Linked DNA regions of Immundisolibacter sp.. The protein of the gene in region 1 binds, or shares a complex with, the protein of each later gene. Links are inferred from orthologs where the notes say so. Each region holds a gene or a part of one and is shown in the gene's direction. Other genes may lie near its edges.

The links.
Region 2: the proteins of tsaD (region 1) and tsaB are in contact, whole or in part, in a solved structure (PDB 4WQ4), measured with the Escherichia coli proteins. The link is inferred for Immundisolibacter sp. from one-to-one orthologs.

The regions. Positions count from the first base shown.
Region 1 is NZ_JACIZD010000003.1:21,351-25,047, reverse strand. The notes cover bases 901-3,697. They hold tsaD (tRNA (adenosine(37)-N6)-threonylcarbamoyltransferase complex transferase subunit TsaD), read left to right. Parts: upstream 901-1,680; coding sequence 1,681-2,715; downstream 2,716-3,697. Other genes in these bases: moaA (GTP 3',8-cyclase MoaA), read left to right, coding at 2,723-3,697; rpsU (30S ribosomal protein S21), read right to left, coding at 1,316-1,546; H5U26_RS06105 (GatB/YqeY domain-containing protein), read right to left, coding at 901-1,310. Outside these bases: GTP cyclohydrolase FolE2, read left to right, coding at 1-179; H5U26_RS06110 (TIGR02281 family clan AA aspartic protease), read right to left, coding at 187-843; more of H5U26_RS06105, read right to left, coding at 864-900.
Region 2 is NZ_JACIZD010000006.1:39,781-42,780, forward strand. It holds tsaB (tRNA (adenosine(37)-N6)-threonylcarbamoyltransferase complex dimerization subunit type 1 TsaB), read left to right. Parts: upstream 1-1,164; coding sequence 1,165-1,836; downstream 1,837-3,000. Other genes in the region: H5U26_RS09225 (ATP-dependent DNA helicase), read left to right, coding at 1-1,168; ettA (energy-dependent translational throttle protein EttA), read left to right, coding at 1,903-3,000. UniProt on the Escherichia coli protein: Required for the formation of a threonylcarbamoyl group on adenosine at position 37 (t(6)A37) in tRNAs that read codons beginning with adenine.

The DNA.
Region 1 (3,697 bases):
ACGTCACCGAACATGCCTACGACAACCCGAAGTTCGTCGAGGATCTGGTGCGCGACATCGCCGGTGCGCTCAACAACGACGAGCGCCTGGCCGGCTACGTGGTGGAGGCGGAGAACTTCGAGTCCATCCACAACCACTCGGCCTACGCGCTGATCGAAAAGCCGGCCCGCGCGGGCTGAGCCTCGATCAATACTTGCGGCGCAGCACCAGCGCGTCCTGCGCGTGCTCGATCTGCGTGCGCGACAGGAACGACATGCCCAGCAGCGCACGGCTCGGCTGGGCGCCGCGGATCACCACCGCCTGCACATTCGGCAGCCGGATGGCGCCGACACCCACCTCGCGCAGCGTGACCGCGTAGGCTTCGGTGATGCCGCTGGCCGTTTCCACCAATCCCCGGCTGCCGGCCCGGTAGTCGATACCGAGACCACGCGCCGTGGCATCGTTCATGGCCACGGTCGTCGCGCCGGTATCGACCAGGAAGTCGACCGACTGGCCGTTGATGGTGCCCGTGGTGAGGAACATGCCGCCGTCACCGCGGGCTATGCGCACCGCTGCGGTCTGCGCGGTCGGCAAGGCCCCACCGGCGCGCCCACCGAGCGGGACTTCGTGCGTTTGACCGTCCACCTGCAGCCGCGCGCTGGCAGCGCCGAGCGCCAGCAGGCGCACACCTTCGGGACTGGTCTGTCCGACCCGCAACGTGCGCCGCGCGCCGTCCACCTGCAACACCGCAGTTTGTCCAAGCACGGCCTGCAGTTCGATCAGCGGCGCAGCCGCGGCGCTACCGCACAGGGCCGCGCCAAGGATTACCAGGGGAGCAAAAATCCGGCGCATGAAACGCTTCATGACCGGTAATTGGCGCCGAATCAGCCGCCGAGGCGCGCCTTCACGCGCCGGCTGACGTCCGCCATGTCGGCACGGCCCTGCACCTGCGGGCGCAGCAGCGCCATCACGGCACCCATGTCGCGGGCGCCTTGCGCGCCGCTGGCGGTGATGGCATCGGCAATCAAGTGGTCGATTTCGGCGGGTGTCAGCGCGGCCGGCAGGAACTCCTGCAGGATGCCCAGCTCGAATCGTTCCTTGTCTGAAAGATCGGTCCGCCCGGCGGCATCGAACTGTGCGATCGACTCGCGCCGCTGCTTGACCATCTTGTCGAGCACCGCCAGCACCTGCGCGTCGTCGAGCACGATGCGCTCGTCGACTTCGCGCTGCTTGATGGCGGCGGTGATCAGTCGCAGCGTGCCGAGGCGGTCCCGGTCACGGGCCCGCATGGCCGCCTTGACGGCTTCGTCAAGGCGCTGCTTGAGCGACACGGCGCTCAGGACAGGCGCGCACCGCGCACGCGGCGCACGCTGCGACCGCCGCGGGAGACTTTCTTCTGGTGCCGCTTGACCGCTGCGGCGGCCTTGCGCTTGCGTTCCTGGGTTGGCTTTTCGTAGAACTCGCGCCGTCGCGATTCGGACAAAACCCCCGCTTTCTCGCAGGTGCGCTTGAAGCGGCGCAGGGCAACGTCGAAGGGTTCGTTTTCGCGCAGTTGAACGACCGGCATGCAAAGACCTCTGAAACCTGGAGCCGGCGCGGGACAAAACCCACAAAGCCGGGATGAAGAAAAGTGCTAGATTCTAGCTGCACTTGCACCTGTGGCGAAAGTCGCCCCGCCCGCCGATCCTGATTGCGCCTTCCATGCTGGTCCTTGGCCTCGAAACTTCCTGCGACGAAACCGGCCTTGGCCTGTACCACAGCGACCGCGGCCTGCTCGGCCACACGCTGCACAGCCAAGTCGGCCTGCACGCACCGCACGGCGGCGTGGTGCCGGAGCTGGCCTCGCGCGATCACCTGCGCCGCACCGTGCCGCTGCTGCGCCAGCTGCTGACCGAGACCGGCACCGACCTGTCGCAGCTGGACGGCATCGCCTACACCGCCGGCCCTGGCCTGATCGGCGCGCTGCTGGTCGGCAGCAGCATCGGCCGCAGCCTGGCCTTCGCGCTCGGCATACCGGCGGTCGGCGTACATCACATGGAAGCGCACCTGCTCTCGCCGCTGCTGGATCCCGCCAGCCGGCCGCGCTTTCCGTTCCTGGCGCTGCTGGTGTCGGGCGGCCATACGCTGCTGGCACAGGTGGACGGCCTGGGCGCATACACGATTCTGGGCGAGTCGGTAGACGATGCCGCCGGCGAGGCTTTCGACAAGACCGCCAAGCTGCTCGGTCTGCCCTACCCCGGCGGGCCGGCGCTGGCCGCGCTGGCGCAGGATGGTCGAAGCGACCGCTTCACCCTGCCGCGACCGATGACCGCCAAACCCGGCCTCGATTTCAGCTTCAGCGGCCTGAAAACCCAGGTGCGCCTGCTGATCGAGGCGCACCCGCAGCCGCAGCACCGCGCCGACATCGCCCGCGCCTTCGAGGACGCCGTGGTCGACACGCTGCTGATCAAGTGCCGGCGCGCGCTGACGCAGACCGGCCTGCGCGCGCTGGTGGTGGCCGGTGGCGTCAGTGCCAATCGCCACCTGCGCACGGCTCTGGACAGCGCCGCAGCCAGCGACGGCTTTGCCGTTCACTACCCGCCGCCCGAGCTGTGCACCGACAACGGCGCCATGGTGGCCTTTGCCGGCTGCCTGCGCCTGCAGGCCGGCGAACAGGCCGGACCGGACTGCGGCGCCCGTGCCCGTTGGCCGCTGGCGGAGCTGACGGCGGCCAGCCAAGCGCCCGCCTTGCTATAGTCCGGCGATGATCAGCCACCCCCCCACGCCCACCCTGACCGATCCTTTCCAGCGGCGCATCGAGTACGTGCGCGTGTCGGTCACCGACCGCTGTGACCTGCGCTGCAGCTACTGCATGCCCAAGGGCTTCGACGGCTTTCACGAGCCGGACGACTGGCTCACCTTTGGCGAAATCGAGCGCGTGGTGGCGGCCTTCGTGCGCCTTGGCGTGCAGCGCATTCGCCTGACCGGCGGCGAGCCGCTGGTGCGCCGCGATTTGCCGAACCTGGCCGCGCGCCTGTCCGCCCTGCCCGGCCTGGCCGATCTGTCGCTGTCCACCAACGCCGTGCGGCTGGACAAATACGCGGTCGCGCTCAAGACGGCCGGCGTGCGGCGCGTCAACGTCAGCCTGGATTCGCTGCGTCCCGAGCGGTTCGCCGAGATCACCGGCGGCGGCAAGCTGCACAAGGTGCTGCGCGGCCTGGACGCCGCCCACGCCGCGGGGCTGGCTCCGGTCAAGATCAACATGGTCGCCATGGGCGGCGTCAACGACGACGAAATCGAGGACATGGTCGCGTTCTGTGCCGAGCGCGATTTCACCCTGCGCCTGATCGAAACCATGCCCATGGGCGACACCGGTCGCAACGCCGGCGGCCAGTACCTGAGCCTGCAATCCGTGCGCGAGCGACTCGCCGAGCGTTTCGATCTGATCCCGGACATCCTGCCCGGCGGCGGCCCGGCGCGTTACTACCGCGTGGCCGGCTCGAAAACCACCATCGGCTTCATCACGCCCATCTCCCAGCACTTTTGCGAAACCTGCAACCGCGTGCGCCTGGCCGCCGACGGCACGCTTTACCTGTGCCTGGGCCAGGACAACCGCTACGAACTGCGGCCCATGCTGCGCGCCGGTGCCAGCGACGCGGAGCTGGAAACAGCCATCCGCGCCGCCATTGGTCTCAAGCCCGAGCGGCACGAATTCCGCGAGAAGCCGGAAAAAGTCATC
Region 2 (3,000 bases), on another replicon or contig:
GGCGCGCGATCTGCTCGCCGAGGCGGCCCAGCTGGGCGACGTGCCGGAGCTGCCGCCGCGTGCGCAGGCACTCTCACAGGCGGCAGCCGGCCTGAACGCGGCGCTGGGCGATCCGCCGCGCCGCGAGCCCTGGCCGCTGCGGCCGATCGCCGTGTTTACCGAGGCGCTGGGGGCCGTGCGCCAGGCGCTGGCCGATCTGTCGTCCTCCTTGGAGGCGCTTTCCGGGCGCAGCAGCGGCCTGGACAACTGCCAGGAACGGGTGGCCCTGCTGGCGGCGCGTCTGGCGCCGTTTCTGGCCGACGCGCAGGCCGACCAGGTGCGCTGGATCGACGTGCGCCAGCGCTCCTGCACCCTGCACGCCAGTCCGGTGGACGTGGCGCCGCTGCTGAACGAGCGCTTCCCGCGCCATGCCCGGGCCTGCGTGTTCACCTCCGGCACGCTGGCGGTGGCGGGGCAGTTCGATCATTTCGTGCAGCGGCTGGGGCTTGCCGATGCGCGCACGCTGGCCCTGCCGGGCAGTTTCGATTACCAGACGCGGGCGCTGCTTTATCTGCCAGGCGACCTGCCGGAGCCGTCCGACCCCGGCTACACGGACGCCCTGGTGGCGGCGGCGCTGCCGGTGCTGCGCGCCAGCCGCGGGCGGGCCTTCATGCTGTTCACCAGTCACAGCGCGCTGCGGCGGGCGGCCACGCGCCTGCGCAGCTGCGAGGAATTCACGCTGCTGGTGCAGGGCGAGAGACCCAACAGCGAGCTGCTGAGCCAGTTCCGGCGCGCCCCGGCGCCGGTGTTGCTGGGCACCGGCAGCTTCTGGCAGGGCGTGGACGTGCGCGGCGAGGCGCTGTCCTGCGTCATCGTCGACAAGCTGCCGTTCGCCTCGCCGGGCGAGCCCATCGTTGCCGGGCGCATCGCCTACCTGCGCCGCGAGGGCGGCGATCCGTTCAACGACTACCAGCTGCCGCAGGCGGTGATCACCCTGAAGCAGGGTCTCGGGCGCCTGATCCGCGACGCGCACGACCGCGGCGTGCTGATGGTCGGCGATCGCCGTTTGCGCGCCAAGGGCTACGGCCGGGTGTTCCTCAAAAGCCTGCCGCAGATGCCCATCACCCAGGAACTGGCCGACGTGCAGCGCTTTTTCGACGAGCCGGCGTTCGAGCCGGCCGCGCCATGAACCTGCTGGCGCTGGAAACCGCCACCGACTGCTGCTCGGTGGCGCTGCTCACCCACGCCGGCGTGCTGGAGGACCACCGCCTGGCGCCGCGCCAGCACGCGGCGCTGATCCTGCCGATGATCGAGGATTTGCTGGCGCAGGCCGGCCTGACGCGTCAGGCGCTGGACGTGATCGCGTTTGGCCGCGGGCCGGGCGCCTTCACGGGACTGCGTATCGCCGCCGGCGTGGCGCAGGGCCTGGCGCTGGGCCTCGACCGGCCGGTGGTGCCCGTGTCCACGCTGGCGGCCCTGGCGCAGGCGAGCGGGGCGGACCGGACATTCGCCGCGCTCGATGCGCGTCTGGGCGAGGTCTATTTCGGTTACTACACGCGCGGCGCGGACGGTCTGGTGGTGGCGGATGCTGCCGATGGCCTGGCACCGCCGGAGGCGATTGCGCTGCCGGCCGATCCGGCATGGCGCGGCGCGGGCGTCGGGCCGGGCTGGGGTGCGTACGGCGAGGTACTCGGCGCCCGGCTGGGCCACTGCATCGACGCGGTGGATGCCGATGTGCAGCCGCGCGCCGGTGGTCTGGCCCGGTTGGCAGCGGCCGCGTACGCGCGTGGCGAGGCGGTATCCGCCGAGCGGGCGCTGCCGGTGTATCTGCGCGACCGGGTGACGCACGGCAGCTGACCGGCGGGCGATCCGGACGGCTTTGCTCTATCCTTGCCGGCCTTTTTCTGCACCTGTTTCTGGCAAATGGCTCAATACGTTTTCACCATGAACCGCGTCGGCAAGGTCGTGCCGCCGAAGCGGGAGATTCTCAAGGACATCTCACTGTCGTTCTTCCCGGGCGCCAAGATCGGCGTGCTGGGCCTGAACGGCTCCGGCAAGTCGACGCTGCTGCGCATCATGGCCGGCGTGGATACCGAGATCGAGGGCGAGGCGGTGCCGATGCCCGGCATCCGCATCGGCTATCTGCCGCAGGAGCCGCAGCTGGACGCCACGCAGACCGTGCGCCAGGCGGTGGAGGAGGGCATCGGCGGCGTGCTGGCGGCGCAAAAGCGTCTGGAGGAGGTCTACGCCGCCTACGGCGACCCGGATGCCGACTTCGACAAGCTGGCCGAGGAACAGGCGCGCCTGGAAGCCGAGATCGCCGCCGCCGATGGCGACAGTGCCGGTGTGCAGCTGGAAGTGGCCGCCGATGCGCTGCGTCTGCCGCCATGGGAGGCGCAGATCGGCAAGCTGTCCGGTGGCGAGAAGCGGCGCGTGGCGCTGTGCCGGCTGCTGCTGTCCAAGCCCGACATGCTGCTGCTGGACGAGCCGACCAATCACCTGGATGCGGAGTCCGTGGACTGGCTGGAGCAGTTCCTGCACCGCTTCCCGGGCACCGTGGTGGCGGTGACGCATGATCGGTATTTCCTGGACAACGTGGCCGAGTGGATCCTGGAACTGGATCGCGGGCGCGGCATTCCCTTCAAGGGCAACTACAGCGACTGGCTGGAGCAGAAAAGCCAGCGCCTGAAGCAGGAAGAATCCAGCGAATCGGCCCGCCAGAAGGCGATGGCGCAGGAACTCGAATGGGTGCGCCAGAACCCCAAGGGCCGCCAGGCCAAGAGCAAGGCGCGCCTGAACCGCTTCGAGGAGCTGTCCAGCCACGACTACCAGAAGCGCAACGAAACCAAGGAAATCTTCATCCCGGTCGCCGAGCGCCTGGGCAACGAGGTGATCGAGTTCGAGCACGTCAGGAAGGGCTACGGCGACCGCCTGCTGATCGACGACCTGAGCTTCAAGATTCCGCCGGGCGCGATCGTGGGCATCATCGGTCCCAACGGCGCCGGCAAGTCGACGCTGTTC